Regions from separate parts of the Butyricicoccus sp. AF35-5AC genome, predicted to be linked through region 1. Evidence: riboswitches for the same ligand, from Rfam matches in the RefSeq annotation. Region 1 holds a riboswitch; the other holds the start of a gene.
The links. A riboswitch is a leader RNA that binds a small molecule or an ion and turns the genes downstream of it on or off. The one in region 1 is predicted to bind thiamine pyrophosphate.
Positions count from the first base shown of each region.

Region 2: another riboswitch for thiamine pyrophosphate. It lies ahead of thiS (sulfur carrier protein ThiS); the one in region 1 lies ahead of DWZ82_RS08940 (TenA family protein).

Region 1 is NZ_QUDX01000006.1:5,122-15,542, reverse strand. Features, by position in the region: gene DWZ82_RS08980 (hypothetical protein) at 1-464, shown strand, start outside; gene DWZ82_RS08975 (hypothetical protein) at 640-1,179, shown strand; gene DWZ82_RS08970 (adenylosuccinate lyase) at 1,176-1,721, shown strand; gene DWZ82_RS08965 (DUF4313 domain-containing protein) at 1,718-2,812, shown strand; gene DWZ82_RS08960 (hypothetical protein) at 2,809-3,132, shown strand; gene DWZ82_RS08955 (DUF4313 domain-containing protein) at 3,261-3,968, shown strand; gene DWZ82_RS08945 (hypothetical protein) at 3,995-4,651, shown strand; TPP riboswitch at 5,038-5,137, shown strand; gene DWZ82_RS08940 (TenA family protein) at 5,362-6,036, shown strand; gene thiD (bifunctional hydroxymethylpyrimidine kinase/phosphomethylpyrimidine kinase) at 6,033-6,836, shown strand; gene thiE (thiamine phosphate synthase) at 6,848-7,489, shown strand; gene DWZ82_RS08925 (HAD family hydrolase) at 7,479-8,135, shown strand; gene DWZ82_RS08920 (NUDIX hydrolase) at 8,138-8,623, shown strand; gene DWZ82_RS08910 (GntR family transcriptional regulator) at 9,247-9,630, shown strand; gene DWZ82_RS08905 (ABC transporter ATP-binding protein) at 9,623-10,421, shown strand, end outside.
Region 2 is NZ_QUDX01000001.1:183,819-194,239, forward strand. Features, by position in the region: gene DWZ82_RS00840 (hypothetical protein) at 1-468, shown strand, start outside; gene DWZ82_RS00845 (MarR family winged helix-turn-helix transcriptional regulator) at 807-1,271, shown strand; gene DWZ82_RS00850 (AEC family transporter) at 1,264-2,214, shown strand; gene pdxR (MocR-like pyridoxine biosynthesis transcription factor PdxR) at 2,925-4,331, shown strand; gene DWZ82_RS00860 (RNA polymerase sigma factor) at 4,419-4,919, shown strand; gene DWZ82_RS00865 (hypothetical protein) at 4,885-5,925, shown strand; gene dinB (DNA polymerase IV) at 5,960-7,174, opposite strand; TPP riboswitch at 7,273-7,375, shown strand; gene thiS (sulfur carrier protein ThiS) at 7,448-7,642, shown strand; gene thiF (sulfur carrier protein ThiS adenylyltransferase ThiF) at 7,849-8,484, shown strand; gene mscL (large conductance mechanosensitive channel protein MscL) at 8,532-8,945, opposite strand; gene DWZ82_RS00890 (thiazole synthase) at 9,024-9,788, shown strand; gene thiH (2-iminoacetate synthase ThiH) at 10,000-10,421, shown strand, end outside.

The DNA.
Region 1 (10,421 bases):
AACTGCCCCAGGAAGCTTTTCGGCCAATGATCGCACAATCAGTCCAACTGGAACAGTTTTTGGGGGAAGAACTGATTTTTTGCTTTCGGGATCTTGATGGCGTCCATACCTTTACTACCTGCTATGGCGATATCTACAAAACAGTCAACGCACTGCGGGACTATGTCCGGCTTCTGGAATCGGTGTGCGATCAGTGGGAGCTGACTGGATTCCATCGTGCTACCTATGAGTACCATGCTGAAAAGCTTCGTAAAATTGCGGATAAACTGCAAGCTGGTATCGGCTACGACTATGACAAAGCCGTGGAAAGATGCAAAAAGAAACGAGCTAGAAAGTCCCACAGCAACGATGTCGGGGAAGATGCCCTTCTGCTGACGGTACGGGCTGCCGGCAAGTCCACTGACAATGAAAAGGAGGCTGCGCCTTATGAGGAAGATACCCCTTGGGAACCTGAACTCGAATAACCCTATAAAAACATCTGTTAAAAAGTATCATGCAAGCGTTACCCGACAATCCCCCAGAGAACGGAATCGATTGCTGGCTTGCAAGAATTTTGCGTTTACCCACGCCAATGTGCATAAGCACTGCCGCCACTTCCGGCGCGGATAGCCGTCCGGAAGCTACCCACGGAGGATGCCTATGGAACGAGATGAACTACGCACCACTTTAGTGAACCATCTGGAAACCCTGCGGCGCAATCTGCAGGTCGTATCCATGGAGGTGCTGAAAACCAAGTACAAAAAACCATTTGATGCCCTGCGGCAAGACATCTGTAAAGCCGCTACCGCCTATACCCGCTTTCTGGTATTCGACGGTATGCGGATCAAACACAAATACTTTGATGAGGCTGTACCCTATATCGATACAGCTGTGAAGCAAACCAAGCGACTCAAACAGATCTCAGATGCTGCCTTTCAGCGTCAGGATATTGACGAGATCGAATCACTCGCCCTTGCCCTGCGCAAAGAGATAGAAGCAGCTCTGCAGCCCTTCTATATGGGACATATGTGCCTTTATGTGACGCCGGAATGCTTTGATGACCCGCCCAAGACGCCGGAAGTCTACAACGATGCAACCGCCTGTGTCTGGCGGGATGGTACATGGCAGCTTCTGGAGGATACCAGCAAAGGGTTCCTGCTCTTTGTTCAATCCAAATCCAAGGAGGAAGCTGCCGCATGAAAAAGACATCTCAGCAATATCTAAACAGCAAAGCACACGGTTATCTCATGGAGGCCAAAGCCTGTAAGCTTTTGCTCAAAGACTTGGAGCGCATCCGCGCCAAGCTCAGGCGGCACATCGAAAAGGAAGCCGCAGACCGCGAGGCAGAATTTGAAGCAGCTATGCAATACCATAGCGAAAGTGACATCCAGGAAGCCTACGGCTGGGAATTTATCAGCGAACAGCAATATGAACGCTATCTGGAATTGTTCCGTCAAGGCCGCAAGGCACTTGATGAACACAGCCCCACTGTTACAGAGCTGGCTCTCTCCATCCTGAACCGCATCTTTCAGGATATTGATAGAGACTGCCGCCAATGCGAGTTTGAAGCCCTGTCGCCGGAAGAACAGCTTGCCGAGTTGAAGCGTGCTGAAGAATCCAGGCAGGCATGGAGGCAGTATATCGCCAGTCTGAAAGAAATGGTCGGCTCTATGACTGGAAAGACCAATGACCACACTGAGTCAAAAAATGTAGCAACTATACACAAGGAGGATGCAAAATGAAAATTCACGAAGATCGTTCTCATATGAATATTGATACCAGATGGTTTGAAAAAGGCTATGCCAAAGAAGACGTCCACTCCCTGCGCCTGCAGTCCCTATGCACCGAAGCAGAGGCAGCAGCCAACAAACAGTTTTATGACAGCCACACCCGCGAAGAATGGGAGCAGTATATCCGTCAGGCAAGTTTGGAGAGCAGCGCAGCAATGAAACCCGTCATGGAAGCCATCGCACAGGACTTTGTCTGCTACCAGTATGACGAAAATATCCCTGTGTCCTATGGCAGCGACCGATGGGATCTGTACTTCTGGTGTAATCCCTTTAACGGCGCCGCAGACGCATCCGAACGGGATTTCTCATATTTCACGCTGACCTTTAACGAACGTCAGATGCTGGAGAAACGAAGAAAAGTCTGTCAACAGGTGCTGGATCTCCTATGCTCACGCTTTCAGGAGCATCCTAATCTCGATGTAGCCGTACAGTATTCCATATGGTTTGACCATCCAAAGATCCACGATGCGGTGGAGCGCGCAAAGCCCCGTCTGCATGGCCTGCGCTGTATTCAGGACCAAAAAGAAGGAAAGCTGCTCCTGCAGGACGGTGCCCTGCTCTTCAAGCCAAAATACGCAAAGAAATATACCCGCACGCTGAGCCAGAGCCAGATTTTGTCCCTTAGTTGGGAACTGGGCGTAGAGGACGGAGAGCCTGATACCGATGCTGCACCTGTTACCTTGCCTTACAAGAAATTTGGTGCCACGCACCCCATCCAGCTGCAGGTGACTTCCTACCTGAATGGAAACCTTGCCATACAAATGGTGACATGGGAAAGCGGTGACCCGGAACCCTGGGCGACTCTCACCGTCAACCTGCCCGGCCAACGGCAAAAAGACCATGCCTTTATCGACACCAATGCCGATTCGGAATTTCCCACCTGGCTCATACGACATGGTCTGGCTATCCCAACCGGTCGCACCATGCAGAGTGGGTTCTGCACCTATCCTGAATATCGTTTTCGTGCCAACCGGCTGCAGGAGCTGGACCCGGAAGGGTATGCAGGCTACCTGAAAAACTTTGAAAGGCGGTGCAGCGCATGAAATATAAGGCAGTTTATGATGTACTGAATGAAAGGCGGCAGACTACCCCCGGTTTCTGTTACCATGACCGCAGCGGCTGGCGTGCTTACCCCCAAACCTACATGACCATGCAGTGCCCTTTATGGATTATTGCTGAAGATGCTGCCACGGGCAGGCGTCTGTGGATCACCCAGGAGGGCACCCGATTTAACATTTCCATTCGAAGGATGGATGAACAGGGGCGTAACTATGGCCCTACCTATCGCATTACTTGTGAAAACAGGACAAAGCTGGCTCAGGTTCTGCGCTATCAGTTCGAGTCAAAGACTTTGGCTGTGTAGCTGACGATGACCAGAGAGGAACTGCATTCCTCTCCCTGCTCCGGTTTCCTTGTTCGGAACACACACTAAGAAGCACCGGCAATCTGCATTTTTGCAGGCGTCTGGTGCTTCTTTGGAGGAAAACGCTTATGAATACTCTCGCATTTACGCTGGGCGAACACCGAGCCCAGCTGACTTTGAAAATCAGTACATATCCCAACGGCAATCTCGCCATCAAACTTTATGAAAAGGATCACGGCATCCTGATTTTTTGGGAAACCCTTACCACCAACTTAACCGGATTCCGCCCCGACCACTGCGCTTTCATCAATATAAAAGCCGCAGACGGACTTTTTCCGGCCTGGCTGTCAGACAATCACCTTGCGGAACCCACTGGACAAATTCTTGAATCGGATGGCTGTCTTTACCCTGAATACCTGTTTTATGGCAAAGAACTGGATGCCCTGGATCATGAGGGGCACACCCTCTACATCCGGCATCAGAAAGGCGAACTGGGGTGCCACTTTGAGCGGCTGTATATTGCCCTGCGCAGACTGGCGCGGGAAATCAACGGGTTCAGCTACACCGATTACAGCGGCTGGCGGTGTCTGGATGGGAGTTCCTCCACCCTGCCCCTCTGGATTGAGGCATCTGATCCTTCTCATGGCCGCAAATTCATCTTCACACAGAAAGGTCCCGCACTCCAGACTATCATCCGCTATGCCGATGGTACGGAGAAGCAGTGCATCTATCGGCGCAAAGAGGACATGGCAGGCGATCTGATGACCATGTTCCAGGATGAGCTGCGTGTTTACCCTCCCTGGTCTGAAGACCGAAGGAAACGGTACGAATATTAAACACGATAAAATAGGAGGACATCATCATGAAGATCCGTATCTATCCCAAATCCCTGTTGGAAACCATGTGGCAGCAGGACAAACTGCTGTTTACCCCAGAGGCGGAGCAACCACCCCTGTGTCTTCGGTGTGGTCAGCCGCTGGATTGCAGGCTGGTCATCAACGCCCTGAGCCGCTATGCAGATGTCCATATCTGCGAGGCGTGCGGTATGGATGAAGCCCTGCGTGATGCCAACCGTTGCCCACTCCCTCTAACAGAATGGGCAGCTGTCAAAAACGGTTTGAGCCAGCAGCAGACCGACTTTGAAAATCCGTTGCTGACTACTTCCTGCACCTTTGAAGATCTGTTTCAGCAGGGCTCCCGTCCTGCCAGCGAGATAGCCTATTCCCGTTCTGATTATGACGGATGGAAATGGTGGACCACCTGGCATCAGTGCCAAAAGGATACGCCTGTTCTGGAAGTTGCCCGTGAAATTGATGCTTTCCAGAATGCGCTGTTCCAACTGCCGGAGTTTCTGAATTTGGATACCCTGACACGGTTCTGCCGAGGGTACGCCCAGCCCACCAGCGAGCCCACCGAATTCAATTTGTATTCGGAAACTGCCCACTTTTATATCTGGCTGCGGTTAGTCACCCGGCATCGAGATTATAATGCCTATGTGCATTACTATCTGAAAGGTTAAAAATTTACAACGCACCGGATACAGTATGCCTATCGGCTCTGTATTCGGTGCGTTTTTCTCTCTTTATATACCGCACCATAATCATATCCAAAATATTTATGAAAAATTAGATGCCACAAATTCTATTGAGGGATAAAACAAAGCTATTATTTTAGGATACATTAGCCCCTTACTGTAACCCAGTGATAAAAAACGTCGGCGAAAAGGTGTCAAATCCTCCACATCTGTCTCTCCTTTTTTGTCCGTTTTCCCGCATTTAGAACCTCGTTTTGAGGGGAACAGGATAACTTTATCTAGCCGACCATGCGGAAAAACCTTTGATTTCCGTGGACTTTTACCGTCCTAAATGCGTAGACTTGACTTTTGGGGACTTTCTAACTATAATGATATTCAAGCAGGGGGACTACCTTGTAGTTGAGAAGGTTAAAACCTGACCCTTTGAACCTGTTGGCTAATACCAACGCAGGGAGCTAAAGAATACAGATTCGTATTTTTTGGACATTCTCTGTTTTGGGAATGTCCTTTTTTAATTGAATAAGATATGATATGTGTTTGCGAGGGAACTGAACAAGTTGAAAAAGGTAAGACCTGACCTCTGGACCTGTCGGCTAATACCGGCGTAGGGAAGCAATTTCTTACGCTCGTATTGCGTCTGAAAGAGCTTCTAATTGTTTTAGAGGCTCTATTTTTTTATCTTAGGAGGATCAAACATGGCATTTATGAAAGACATTTTAACCCGCAACATCCCCATTTGGGAAGAATGTGCAGCTACCCCATTTGTGCAGGAAGTGCAAACTGGAAAGCTACCTCTTGAAAAGTTCAAGAGATATATGATTCAGGATAGTATCTATCTGAAAAACTATGCCCGTATATACGGCAAGGCAATTTTTCATGCTGATACATTAAGAGAAATTCAGCTTTACTATTCCATGCTGAATTTTGTAAATGATACGGAATCAGAAGTGCGTCTGGATTATCTAAAGCAGTTTTGCATGACGGATAATGATATTGAACTGATCGCTCCTCTGCCTGAAAATCAAAATTACATTGATTTCATGTTTGAGATTGCGTCACATGGAAAGAATGAAGAAATTTTAATGGCGGTTCTTCCCTGTATGCTAAGTTACAGCTATATATTCCGCAAATTGGCGGCTGTTCCTACAAGCAGACAGTCAAGATATTGGGACTTTATCAAAGATTATGCGGATGAACAATATGCAGAAAGCTGCAAAGAATGGTCTGCTTTTGCAGAGCATAAATGTGCCGGGTTATCAGTAGCAAATAAAAAGTATCTGGCTGATATTTTTGAAAAAGCAAGTTTGTTAGAGCTTGCTTTTTGGAAGATGGCCTATCGGAACGAGAGAATGGAGGAAAATGCAAAATGAAAAAAGTATTGTCCATTGCCGGATCAGATTGCAGCGGAGGTGCAGGTATTCAGGCTGATTTGAAAACTTTTTCTGCTCACGGTGTATTTGGAATGAGTGTTATTGTTTCTGTTGTTGCAGAGAACACCAGCCGTGTTATCGACATCCAAGATATTACCCCGGATATGATTGAAAAACAGATTGACGCCGTATTTGAAGATATTGAAGTGGACGCAGTAAAAATCGGTATGCTTTCTACACCAGAATGTATGAAAGCGGTGGCAAAGAAACTATTACAATATAAGCCCCAAAATGTCGTAATCGACCCGGTTATGTATGCCAAAAATGGCTGCCCATTGATGAATCCTACGGCGGTTTCCACCTTGATAGACACAGTAATTCCACTGGCCGATGTACTTACTCCGAATATTCCAGAGGCAGAGAAAATAGCAGATATGCAGATTTCCACAGTTTCAGATATGGAGGCTGCCGCAAGAAAAATATATGCCATGGGTTGTAAGGCGATTGTTGTCAAGGGTGGACATCATATAGGAAATGCTGTTGATGTCCTATTTAATGGAGAAAATTTCTACCATTTTGAAACATCCCGCATTGATACGAAAAATACTCATGGGACAGGCTGTACCTTTTCTTCTGCAATCGCTTCCCAGCTTGCAAAGGGAAAAAGTGTTCCGCTTGCAGTCGAATCTGCAAAGGCATATGTCACAATGGCAATCGAACACTCTCTTGCGATTGGGAAAGGCTGTGGCCCGACGCACCATTTCTACGAATTGTATCAGCATGGTTTATCTAAAGAATAGGCAGGTGCAAAATGAACTTTGATTATACACTTTATCTTGTTACTGATCGTCAACTAATGAGCTGCGATAGCCTGACAGAAGCGGTGGAACAGGCAATTTTAGGAGGCTGCACAATGATACAACTCCGAGAAAAAGAATTGTCCTCATTAGAATTTTACAATCAGGCTGTTGCCGTGAAACAGGTTACGGATAAATACCATATTCCCCTTATCATAAACGACCGGATAGATATTGCAATGGCTGTGCAGGCTACGGGGGTACATATTGGACAGCATGATTTACCTGCGGCTGCCGTCCGCAAAGTAATTGGGGAAAATATGCTGTTGGGAGTATCCGCATCTTCCATTGCAGAAGCAATACAGGCACAACAGGATGGTGCAGATTATTTGGGAGTTGGCGCAATGTTCCCTACTGGAACTAAAACCGACGCTGATTCTGTATCAATGGAAGAATTACAGAAAATCCGCGCAGCCGTTTCTTTGCCGATAGTTGTTATTGGCGGTATCAATAAGGGAAATGCAGGGCGTTTCAAGCCCATGGGAATTGACGGGCTGGCTGTTGTATCTGCCATTATAGCGCAGTCTGATATAAAAGCTGCTGCTGCGGAACTGAAAGATTTATTTTGCGGAAAGGAAAAGAAAAATGGATTTTAATGCGGCAATCTTTGATTTAGATGGAACAATTCTGGATTCAATGGATGTATGGGAGCATATAGATATTCAGTTTTTGAAAAAGAGAAAGCTTCCCGTCCCGGAAAATTATGTAACTGAAATATGTGCAAGGAGTTTTGAGGAAGCCGCACAATACACCATTGATCTTTTTGGATTGCAGGAAACGGTAGAGGGAATTATTGAGGAATGGAATAATATGGCGGTCGAGGAATACAGCAACCATGTCGGTCTGCTGCCCCATGCCCTTGATTATCTTCTGCGCTTAAAAGAACATGGAATAAAACTTGCAGTTGCTACGGGGTTGCCGGAAAAGCTCTATATGCCATGCTTAAAGAACAATTCGATTTTAGAATTATTTGACGCCTTATGTTCAACAGATGAGGTGCAGCGGGGAAAAGAATATTCGGATGTCTTTGAATTGGCTGCAAAAAAATTAGGGGTCGCACCTGAACACTGCATTGTGTTTGATGATGTACTTCCAGCAATTAAAAGCGCAAAGGCAGCCCGTATGTTAGCAGGTGGGATTTATGATAAGTATTCCGCAGATCAGCGTGCAGAGATAGAAAGGATTGCTGATATTTACTTACTTGATTTTCGGCAAGCACCGATCCCACACAAAGAGGCATGAAAATGGAAAAATGGGATTTATATAATGCAAAACGGGAAAAGTCTGGAATAACAGTGTGCCGTGGAGAAATCATACCCAAAGGGCTGTATCATTTATCTGTGAGTGCATGGATCGTCAATCAGCAGGGGCAGTATCTTTTATCACAGCGGCATCCGAAAAAGCAATACCCTCTTTATTGGGAATGTACGGGTGGTTCTGTACTTTCCGGGGAAACCAGCTTGCAAGGAGCAATCCGAGAGGTAAAAGAAGAATTAGGAATACTGCTTACTCCCGGAAGTGAAAAATTGATTTATCAGACCAGACGGGAAAATGTGCAGGATTTTTACGATGTTTGGCTGTTTCATAGGGATATAAAGATTGAAGAAATGCGTTTACAGGAAACAGAAGTTGTAGATGTTCAATGGGTAAGTTCAGATAAGTTATTTGAGATGTTTCGCCTGAAACATCTGCACCCTCTAATTACCTATGTAGATCAGCTAATAGGCTGAAAAACCCTTGATTTCCGTGGACTTTTAACGCCCTAAATGCGTAGACAGGAGGTATCTTTTCCGCTGGCGCTCAGCCTTTTAATTCCGTGTTGCACATGAGGCGGAAATCTTACTGCACCAGACAGCGAAGAATCATTTTGACGAACTGGGAATCAAAAAGCTCCCCTCTGTCAAATCTCTCCGAGAGGAATACACCGATCTTCTGGAACAAAAACGGAAAGCCTATTCTGCCTATAAGCAGGCCAAAAATGATATGAAAGAACTTCATAATGTTCGGGCCAATGTGGAATATCTATTAGAGATTTCTTCCCCACCACAACCGCAGCGCAGCACAGAAAAATCCCGTCAATAAGATTTGTCTGCTTTTGGTTTTCAGCGTTCCAACGGAACGCGCAGCCATTGCCACCGGCAATGATCTCAGGGGTTTGGGGATATGTCACCAACAAGCATTAGCAGGAATTCCGGAAACGGGATTTCTGCTAAATACGCAATCTTACGTAAGATTGCATTGCTTGCCAGTAGTTTACCAGTAGTTTAGCCCCATGTATTGACATCTTATCCTCACTTGTGTTATACTGTTATGCACAACAGCATAACAGTTAAAACACACGGAGGATGCAGCAATGAAACTGATTATTTCAAATGTATCTGGCGTCCCCATATACGAGCAGATTAAACAGCAGATCAAGGCGGCTATTTTATCTGGCGAGCTTCAAGCCGAAGAAACTTTGCCCTCCCTTAGAACACTTGCCAAAGACTTAAAGATCAGCGTCTTAACAGTGACAAAGGCATACACAGAATTAGAGCAAGAGGGCTTTGTTAAAAATGTGCAGGGGCGTGGATGTTTCGTAATGGGGTCTGGTTCAGAACTGATTAAGGAGCAGCTTATTTGCAAAGTAGAAAACAATCTCACCGAAGCAATAAAAGCTGCAAGAATGGCAAATCTATCCACAGAGGAATTACATCGCCTTTTGGACATTTTAACGGAGGTAAAAACAGATGACTAATTATTTAGAGGTAACGAATCTTTCAAAATCTTTTGATTCTTTTCAACTTCATAATATCAGCTTTACTTTGCCAAAGGGATATATTATGGGCTTGATCGGCCCGAATGGTTCTGGCAAAACAACGACAATCAAACTGATTTTGAATATGCTCAAGCGCACCGGCGGTACAGTCAAAGTGATGGGGCTGGATAATATCGCAGAAGAACAAAAAGTAAAATCAGAGCTGGGCGTTGTTTTCGATACAAATTATTTCAGTGATGATTGGAAAGTGTCGCAGGTTGAAAAATCCATTTCGGTATTTTATCCAAATTGGGACAGCCAGAAATTTGCGGATATGTTACGGAAATTTCACATTGCACCAACCAAAAAGGTAAAAGAACTTTCCAAAGGTATGCAGATGAAGTTAATGCTTGCCTGTGCGTTTTCATACGACGCCAAACTGCTGATCCTCGACGAACCGACCAGTGGACTTGACCCGGTTTCCAGAGATGAACTTTTGAAAATTCTTTCAGAGTATATTGAAGATGGTGAGCATAGTGTTTTGTTCTCCACCCATATCACAGGCGATTTGGAGCGTGCAGCCGATTATATTACCTACATCAGTTATGGCGAGCTGTACTTTACTGGCAGCAAAGATGATTTTGTAGATATGTTCCGCATTGTAAAAGGTGGAATTGAGGAACTGTCCGATGATCTGAAAAATAAGGCGGCTGGTATTCGTACATTCCCTACGGGATTTGAGGCGCTGATGAAAACCGAAGATATTAGCGGTTTCCCTAACCTGACCATTG
Region 2 (10,421 bases), on a different contig from region 1:
TGTGCGATGTTCCTGTGCGGTGCAGCGGCGGGCGGTCTGACCGGTCTGCGGGCCGGCGAAGGGGACGGCGCGGCAGTGCTTTCCGGTCTGCTGGCTGAATTGCCCGCGCATGTGGTGCAGAGCACGCTGTGCGCGCTCATCTGGGTGCTGCTGCCGCTCGTGTGCGCATTTTTGCGCCCGAGAGAGCTGCTGCTGAGTGCGGTTGCCGCGGCACGCGGCTTCGTACTTGCCATGACCGTCGCGGTCAGCGTGGGAGAAGGAAGCGTCCTCATCATCGGAGCGGCCGGCGTACCCGCCGTGCTGAGCGTCTCCGCGCTGCTTGCCGCATGCTCTATGGTCTGGCAGGGCGGTGAAGCCACCGGACGGTATTCGCTTCGAACGTGCAGGATGCCGTATTTCCTGTGTATTACGCTCGCCGTGCTGAGCGCCCTCCTGAGGGCCGCGATAGCGGCACTGTGCAATGTGTAAGTCTGTATAAAAATGCACAAATGCACAGTGAAATGATGCAGAATTGAAAATGCCCTATCCTTGCGCAAGTTTCGTTTGTGCTGCGTATGTGACGGTTTCATTTGTTCATTATCAATGGTGCCAATCCGATAGACGGCGGGGTGAGGGCGGGCTGCCCTCACCCCGCCGTTTTCCAAACCGATTCACGACCACGTCGATTTTCCATTCTTCATTATTTAGCTCGAAAAATCCTATATCCATTGACGCAATCATTCGATTGCGCCTTTTTTGTTGCAAGCTCGACAATTTTATGCTAATATTTAGTTAGATTAACGAACTAACGGAGGGACAGCACGAACATGGAAGACGCAGAGCAGCTCAATTCCTTTCTGGTCGATGTGTTCGGCCGGATCAACAAAATCGAAGAACGTGCTATGGCCGGCGGACTGGGCAGCGCGGTGTCCATCACCGAAATCCATATCATCGAGAAGATCGGTGACAGGGAACCTGTGCGTATGAGCGAGGTTGCCAGGTCAATCGGCGTAACACTGGCCACGCTGACTGTTGCGTGCGACAAGCTGGTCTCCAAGGGACTGGTGCGCCGCGTGCGCAGCCAGGAGGACCGCCGCGTCGTCAATATCATGCTCACCGACAAGGGCAGAGCCGCCTACGAGTACCACAAGGACTTTCACGAGCGCATGATCGCGTCTTTGGTGGACACGCTCTCACCCGAGCAGACCGCGCTTTTAGCGCAGAGCTTGGAGAAACTGCAGGACTTCTTCCGCCACGAGGAAGCAGCTGTGGAGGGAGAAACCAATGGATAACCTGATATTCTGTCTGAATGCCACCGTGCCGATTTTTGCGATCATCGTGCTTGGCCGCTGGCTGCGCAGCAAAAACTTTTTCACCAAGCAGACGCTGACCGACATCGACCGTCTGTCGTTCAAGGTGCTGCTGCCGATCCTGCTGTTCCGCGATATCGCGCAGGGACGCATCACCGAGCAGTTCGACCCCGTGTTTTTCTTTTTCTGCGCGGGTGCGACGACGGTGTATTTTTTTGCCGTCTGGATCGGCGCGTCCCTCTTTCTCAAGGATAAGAGCATGGTTGGCGCGTTCACACAGGGCGCTTTCCGCGGCTCACAGGCGATTCTGGGCGTGGCCTTTGTGCAGAATCTGTACGGAAATGCCGGTCTTGTGCCGCTGATGATCGTGGCGAGTGTGCCGCTGTACAACATCTTTTCGGTGCTGGTGCTGACTGTCACCGCGCCGGACGCACAGCAGGCGGACCACCGCGGTCTGGTCGGCAAAACGCTGCGCGGCATCATCACCAACCCGATCATACTGGGTATTTTCGCGGGTCTGCCGTTCTCGCTCCTGGCAATCGACTTTCCGCCGATGCTGGACAAAGGTCTGTCCATGCTGGGCAACTGCGCAACGCCTATGGCGCTGCTGAGCATCGGCGCGGGCTTTGAGGGCGCAAAGGCTATCAAAAAGCTCGGCCCGACCTGTGCAGCCGTGTTTATCAAGCTGGTGCTGCTGAGTGCTATCTTTCTGCCGATGGGCGTGGCGCTCGGCTTCCGCGAGCAGACACTGGTGGCCATCGTCATCCTGTGCGGTGCGCCGAGCACAGCGTCCGGTTATGTTATGGCGAAAAATATGGGCGGTGATCATGTGCTGTCATCGTCGATTATTGTGCTCAGCACGGCGTTGAGTGCGGTTACGCTGACATTGACGCTGTTCATTCTGCGTTCGATGGCGCTTATTTAACGTAAGGTTTTCGCCTTTGAGGCGAGGGGAACGCCGGCGGTTTCCCCGGCGGTTTCGCCGGGGAAACCAAAAGGGTAGACACCTGCGGTTTCTACCCTCTTGGGACTCCCGTTTCCCTTTGGGAGAGCACGGCGAAATTTGCAGAGCTGAGACTATGGGGGAACGGCCGTACTGTTCATCTTCCGTAGGGGCGGCCAATGGCCGCCCATTTCTCAACCGCAGATGCTCAAGCTGTTTTCTGACTGCTACACAGATCGGCGGCTCTACGCTGGGTGCGGCATAACAGTGCCGCACGAATCGTTAGTCTGGAGATTGTAGACAGCACCTGCGAATATAGACACTTGGTAACATTTATCTTCGTAGGTGCCGTCTGTGATAACACGCTAACGAATTGCGCGACACGGGTATGTCGCGCCTGCTGGAAGTAGCCGGTCTGTGTAGCAGTAAGCTATCCGGGAACTGCGAATATTTTACGAAACAAACGCAAGAGTAACCCGACTGCCGTACCCCTATTTTCGCAGCGGTCGCCGGTCTCTGGTCTGCGCCAGACTATGACAGGAAACGGGTGATTCACAAGAGGGTAGAAACCTTGGTGTCTACCCTCTTGTGCGCCCGCGCGGCGTCAGCGCAGATTTCGTTCGCTTCGCAAGCGATAACTCATAAAATCAGCACAGATTTTGCAAAAGACGCAAAGAAAGGAGCATCCGGCCATGCTGACTTACCATCTCAAACCGTACGACCAACAGCCGCTCTACGAGCAGCTCTACCACGCTGTCCGCGCGGACATCATGTCCGGCGCCTTGCCCGGCGGCACGCGCCTGCCGAGCAAACGCCAGCTGGCGGCCAATCTGCGCGTCAGCCAGATCACCGTGGAAACCGCTTACGGTCAGCTTGCCGCCGAAGGCTACATCGCCTCTGCGCCAAGGCGCGGCTACTTTGTGCAGGAGCAGCTTGCCGTGCCAGTCTCCGAGCCGCAGGAGCCATTTACACCGCCTTTGTCGCCGATTTTCGCCTCTGAGGAGACCTATCCTTACGATTTTCGCACGGATTTTGTCGATAACGGCTGCTTTCCGTTCTCCACATGGGCGCGGCTGTCGCGCAGTGTGCTGAGCGAATACTCGAGTGCACTGCTCCGTGCGACCGACCCATGTGGCGCGGCGGAACTTCGAGAGGAGATCGTGCGCTACCTGCACGACTTCCGCGGCATCAATGTCTCGCCGGACAACATCCTCATCGGCGCAGGCTCGGAGTATCTGATGCACCTTGTCATTCAGCTGCTCGGCCGCGACCGTGTGTACGCGCTCGAGAACCCCGGCTACCGCAAGCTGTATCAGATTTTCGCAGTGAACGGTGTGACCGTGCGTCCGACACCGCTGGACAAGCACGGTCTGCGTGCTGACGCGCTGGCCGCGAGTGACGCATCGGTGGTATACCTTACGCCGTCGCACCATTTCCCGCTGGGCACGGTTATGACGGCTGCCCGCCGACTGGAAATCCTCCGCTGGGCGTCGGAAGCCCCCGACCGCTACATCATCGAGGATGACTACGACAGCGAATTCCGCTATGCCTCACGCCCGATTCCGGCGTTAGGCGAGCTGGATCGGACAGGCCGTGTCGTGTACGTCAACACCTTCGCGAAAAGCCTTGCCCCCGGACTGCGCATCGGCTATCTGGTGCTGCCGAATGCGTTGATGGCGCGTTATCGTGAACGGTTTTCGCGGTACTCGTCTACCGTGCCGAGCTTTGACCAGCACACGCTGGCGGCCTTTATGCACACCGGCGGCTTTGAGCGGCACATCAGCCGCAGCCGCAAGGTCTATCAGGCACGCCGCGACGCGCTCATGGCTGCGCTTGATCGCGAGCTGGCCGACCTGCCGCATGAGGTCTCGCGCTCGGAAGCCGGTCTGCACCTGCTGCTGCACATGCGAAACGGCATGCTCGAGCACGAACTTATTGAGCGCGCAAAGACGGTCGGCGTGCGCGTTTACCCGCTTTCGGCGTACTATACGCCGCCGGTCAAGCCGCCGCGAGCAACACTCGTGCTCGGCTATGCCGGTCTGACCGAACAGCAGATCGACGAGGCGGCAAAGCTGCTCAAGCAAGCGTGGACAAAATAAATGCAACCCGAAGTGCGATAAATTTCTGCGAAAATTTGTAGCACTTCGGGTTTTTATTTCGTATTACCGGTGAAAGGAGGATGGAGCATGACCGCAAAAACACCCGAACAACTCGTCAGCGTCTACGGCGACATGGTATACCGATTGGCGTATGCGCAGACGCGCAGCCGTCACGACGCGGACGATATTTTTCAGGAGGTCTTTCTCCAGACCGTGCGTAAAAAGCCGGTTTTCGACAGCGAGGAGCACGAAAAGGCATGGCTGCTGCGGGTGACGCTCAACTGCCTGAAAAGCCACTGGCGCATGGCATGGCGGCGGCATGACACACCGCTCGATGACTGCATTCCGTTTCCCGAGCCGGAGGACAGCGCACTGGATGAAGCCCTGCGGCGGCTGACGCCCAAGTACCGCACGGCAGTGCATTTATTCTACTGCGAGGGCTACACCGCAGAGGAGATTGCGCGCATGAGCGGGGAAAAACCGTCCGCGATACGCACACGGCTGACACGCGCACGGGCACAGCTGCGCGAATTGATGAAAGGAGAACTAGACGATGGATTTTCACAAGCAGTACCGCGACATGAATGAGAATATCACGCCGAGCGACACACTGGTGCAGCAGACGATCGCCAAAATGGAGAGCGGCAGGCCGCACAGAGCGCGAAAACCGCTCAAGATCATCCTTGCGGTTGCGGCGGCACTGGCCTGCGTGAGCACCGCCGTAGCCGCCAATCAGGAGGCGGTTCTGCGGGTGCTGTACCAAATCGCGCCCGGCATGGCGGAGTACCTGCAGCCGGTCGGGCAGGTCTGTGAGGACCGGGGCGTCAAGCTGGAGGTCGTTTCGGCGGACGTGGAAGGCAGCACGGCAAAGGTTTATTTGTCGCTGACCGACACCACCGGCAGCGTGTTCGGCGATGCCGCGCCGGATCTGTATGACAGCTGGCATTTGGATTATCCGCGCTGGGGCAGAGCTGCACCGCTGTCCTGCGGCTGCTCGACGGTTGACTACGACCCAAGTACCCACACGGCAACGTATTTTCTTCAAATTGACGATTTGGGAGGAGATATTCCGGCAGGCGCGTTCGAGTTTTCGTTTAATAAGCTGCTGATTGGCAAAGTGGAACAGGAAGGCGTTCCGGTAACGGCGGATTTGTCCGCTGTGCCGCAGAATGCACCGACCGAGAACCACGATATCAACGGTCTGAGTGCGTCGGATATCTCGCTGTACGAAACCATGCACGACTATGATTTTCTTGTTCCGCAGGGCACTTTGTGGCAGAGTGAGAATGGGGTATGCGCACTGATTGCTGCCGGATGGCGAAATGGAGAACTGCATTTGCATTATCGCACAGATGGTTCGCTGACGCTGGATAATCACGCAGATTTTTCGACCTTGCACCTTGCGGACGGCACGGAACGGATGTGCGATTACACGGTAACCTACAAGGATTTTGACAACGATACCGACTACACCGAGTACGTTTTCCCGATGGCATACGAGGATGTTGCCGGCTGTACACTTACCGGTGATATCTACACCGCAAGCGACCTGATGGACGGCAACTGGGCGGTATCCTTCCGGCTGACGCAGTAACGCAAAAATGAGGACATATCCGGCAGATATGTCCTCATTTTTTATCCGTTTTATCCTTTTTCTTCACCGAATGCGCGAACATGACTGATTTATCACCGAATTTCTGCCGCAGTGCGTCAACCGTCTGGTCGAGCTTATGCTGACGGTCGCGCTTCTGGATATCCTCGGCGGCGTCAAACAGCGAAAGCTGCTCGCACGACTGATTTTCCGGCAGCAGATTGGCTGCCGTGACCGAGAGCAGGCGCACCGGCTTGTCCATCGGCCAATGTCCGAGCAGCAGCTGCATGGACAGGTCGATGAGCGCACGCGTGGAATTGGTCGGCCGCTCAAGCGTTATTTGACGTGAGCGGTTGTGAAATTCCGGGTCGCGGATGCCGAGCTGCACGGTCTGGCACACCATGCCACGTTTTCGCAAACGTCTGCCGACATTGTCGCACAGCGCCGTGATGCCCATGCGGCATTCGTCCGCGCCGAGCAGATTGTGTGCGAACGTCATGCTGTTGCCGACCGATTTGACTTCTCGTTCCGCGTAAAACGAGCGCACCGGCTCATCGTCCTCACCTCTGGCGTAACGCAGCAGAAGATCGCCGTTTTTGCCCAGAATGCTGTGGATAAATGCCGGATCGCAGGCCGCCAGCTCGCCGATCGTGCGCACGCCCAGTCGATTCAGCCGGTCGCTGGCGCGTTTGCCGACATACAGGAGTGTGTTCGCGGGCAAGGTCCACACGCGCTGCTTAAAATTTTCGCGCGAAAAGACCGTCGTGCCGTCCGGCTTTTTGTAATCGCTGCCGAGCTTGGCGAACGCGCGGTTGAACGACACGCCGACCGAGATGGTCAGTCCGACCTCCTCGCGCATGCGGCGGCGCAGCTCGTCCGCAATATGCTCGCCGGAGCCGAACAGGTGCATCGAGCCGGTGACATCAAGGAAGGATTCGTCAATGCCGAACGGATCGACAAGATCGGTGTACTGCAGGTACAGCTCGTTGCATTTGCGCGAAAACTTCACATATTCGCTCCGATGCGGTGCTACCAGCCGTAAATCCGGGCATTTCCGTTTCGCCTGCCAGATGGTCTCGGCAGTTTGTACGCCGAAGGCTTTGGCCTTCTCGTTCTTGGCGAGAATGATGCCGTGGCGGCTCTCCGGATCACCGCAGACGGCGGTCGGTCCGTCGGCAAGCGACGGGTCGAGCAGCGTTTCCACACTCGCGAAAAACGAGTTGCAGTCGCAGTGCAGAATGGTTCGGTCCATCGGTCATCATCTCCTCTCGAACGAATGTTTGCATCGTATAACTGCATTATATCCGAAAAAAATGTGCTTGACAAGTGGGAGAATGAGGTGCATACTGTATTTGCAAGCAAGGGTGCCGTGATGAGCGGCTGAGAGGGCGAGAGCCTAACCTTTTGAACCTGTTGGTTAGCACCATCGTAGGGAAGCTGTCGCATACACTTGAAATTTTAATGCTCCGGTTTTACCGCATGGTGAGACCGGAGCATTTTTTCTTGCGGAAAAGAGGATATTTGCATGAAAGTAAACGGTAAAGAACGTGCCGTTCCCGCAGAGGGCACGGTTCTGGCGCTGCTGAAGGAGCTGGGTCACGACCCGCAGCGTGTAGCTGTCGAGAAGAACGGCACCATCATTCCGCGTGCGCAGTTCGCGGAAGAGCAGCTGACCGATGCCGACCATCTGGAAGTCGTATGCTTTGTGGGCGGCGGCTGATACCGCTTCGCGCCAAACTGCAGTTTGGTGCAAGAGGGGACATGTTGCGTAAAACGCGGATATGTCCCAAAGAAATTTGCGCGCTGCGAGCGGTACACAAATTTCTTACTGGTGTGAAAACCGAGATACATGCTCCCGGTTTTCATGGAAATTGCAATGCAATTTCCGATTAAATGCACGCTGCGCGTGATTACAGGAGAATTCCCATGATTTTAACCAAAGAACAACTGCATGACGCACTGGTGGAACGCCACGGCGCGGATATTCAGGCTAAGCTGGACAAGGCGTGTGTCGGCATTGCGGGTCTGGGCGGGCTTGGCTCCAACCTTGCGATTTTTCTGGCGCGGCTGGGTGTCGGTCATCTCATCCTCGTGGATTTCGATGTGGTGGACATCACCAACCTCAACCGACAGCATTACACGATGAAAGATCTCGGCATTCCGAAAACGCTCGCACTTGTCGAGCAGCTGGAGGCCATCAATCCCTATCTCACCTACGAGACCTACACCGAGCGGGTCGTTCCGTCCAACGTGGAGCGGCTGTTCTCCGGCTGTGATGTGGTCGTGGAGGCGTTCGACAAGCCGGATCAGAAGGCTATGCTGCTCGAGAATCTGCTTACCAGACTGCCGGAAAAGCCGGTCGTATCGGGCAGCGGCATGGCAGGCTACGGCTCGGCGAACCTGATCAAGACCGAAAAACGCTTTGGCCATGTGTACCTCTGCGGCGACGGTACAAGCGATGTAGCCGACGGTCTCGGTCTGATGGCGCCGCGCGTAGCGGTCTGCTCGGCACACGAGGGAACCATGGTGCTGCGTCTGCTTATCGGAGAAACAGAACCGTAAATAGAAAATGGAGAACAGAAGCCGCAGCTTTCATTCTCCGCTCTCCATTATTCTTTCGGCTGATCGGAACCGCAGTGTGCACATTTGACAGCTTTGATTGGAATCTCGCTGCAGCAGAACGGGCAGACCTTGGTGGTCGGCTCTGCGGGTGCTTCCGGCTTTTTGCCGAGCGCAGTCAGCTTATTGACCGCTTTGAGCAGACAGAGCAGCACGAACGCCATGATCAAAAAGTTGATGATCGAGGTGATGAATGCACCGTACTTCAGCTCGACGCCGCCAATCTTGAGCACGAACGCGCTCAGGTCGGTGCTCCCGGCCGCACCGAGGATCGGGTTGATGATATTTTCGGTCAGCGAGGTGACGATGCTGGTGAACGCACCGCCGATGATAACACCGATCGCCATGTCCATCACGTTGCCGCGCAGCGCGAAGGCTTTGAATTCTTCGATAAACTTTTTCACTTTTACGTTCCCCTTTCTTATTTATACTATCAGTTTATACGTTTCCCTTAAATGGGTCAAGAAAAAGGAGTTTTTCACATGAAAGATACACTTGTAATCGGCGGACACGAGTTCAAGTCCCGCTTTATCCTTGGTTCCGGCAAGTATTCGCTCGACCTGATCAACGCTGCTGTGCAGAATGCAGGCGCACAGATCATCACGCTGGCGCTGCGCCGCGCAAATGAGGGCGGCACGGCTAACATCCTCGACTATATTCCGGAAGGCGTAACGCTGCTGCCGAACACCTCGGGTGCCCGCAATGCCGACGAGGCAGTTCGCATTGCGCGTCTGTCGCGTGCGTGCGGCTGCGGCGATTTCGTCAAGATCGAAATCATGCGCGACAGCAAGTACCTGCTGCCGGACAATCAGGAGACTATCCGCGCGACCGAGATTCTCGCAAACGAAGGCTTTGTTGTCATGCCGTATATGTATCCCGATCTGAACGTTGCGCGTGATCTGGTCAACGCGGGCGCGGCCTCCATCATGCCGCTGGCGGCTCCCATCGGCACGAACAAGGGTCTTGCCACCCGCGAGTTCATCAAAATCCTGATCGACGAAATCGACCTGCCGATCATTGTAGACGCAGGCATCGGCCGTCCGTCGCAGGCTTGCGAGGCAATGGAAATGGGTGCGGCAGCCATCATGGCAAACACCGCGATTGCCACCGCAGGCGATATTCCGGCGATGGCTGAGGCGTTCAAGCAGGCGATTGAGGCAGGCCGCACGGCGTACCTTGCCGGTCTGGGCCGCGTCCGTGAGACGGCGTCGGCATCCTCTCCGCTGACCGGTTTCCTGCAGGATTAAAGTTCTCGATTGAAACCACGCTTTCAATCGAAAAAGGATATGCCGGGCAAAGCCCGGACATATCCGGCAAGAAAATTTGCGCGTCGTTACACGGCACACAAATTTTCTTCCTTGTATAAAAACGCAGGTACACGCCCCGCGTTTTTATGAAAATTGCGCCGCAATTTTCGATTAAATGCGCGCTTTGCGCGAAAACAGAAAGGTATTTGTCATGGAAAACGAAAAAACGGAGATCATCTCCGCAAAATATATCACTGAACAAACCAATCACATGGAGTACCAGCCGGGTATGGACAACATCGGCTCCGAGGTGCAGGACGAGGTCATTTCCCGCATGAACGCCTATGACGCGGATGCCTATACGGCGGCTGACGTATTGCGTGCGCTTCGCAAGGACGTTCTCTCGCCGGAGGACTTCGGCGCACTGCTGTCTCCCGCGGCGCTGCCGTTCCTTGAGCAGATGGCGCAGCGCGCACAGGCCGAAACGCGCAAGCATTTCGGCAACTCGGTGCAGATGTTCACCCCGCTGTACATCGCCAATTACTGCGAAAATTACTGCATTTACTGCGGTTTCAACTGTCACAACAAGATTCGCCGTGCCAAGCTGGATATAGACGAGATCGAACAGGAGCT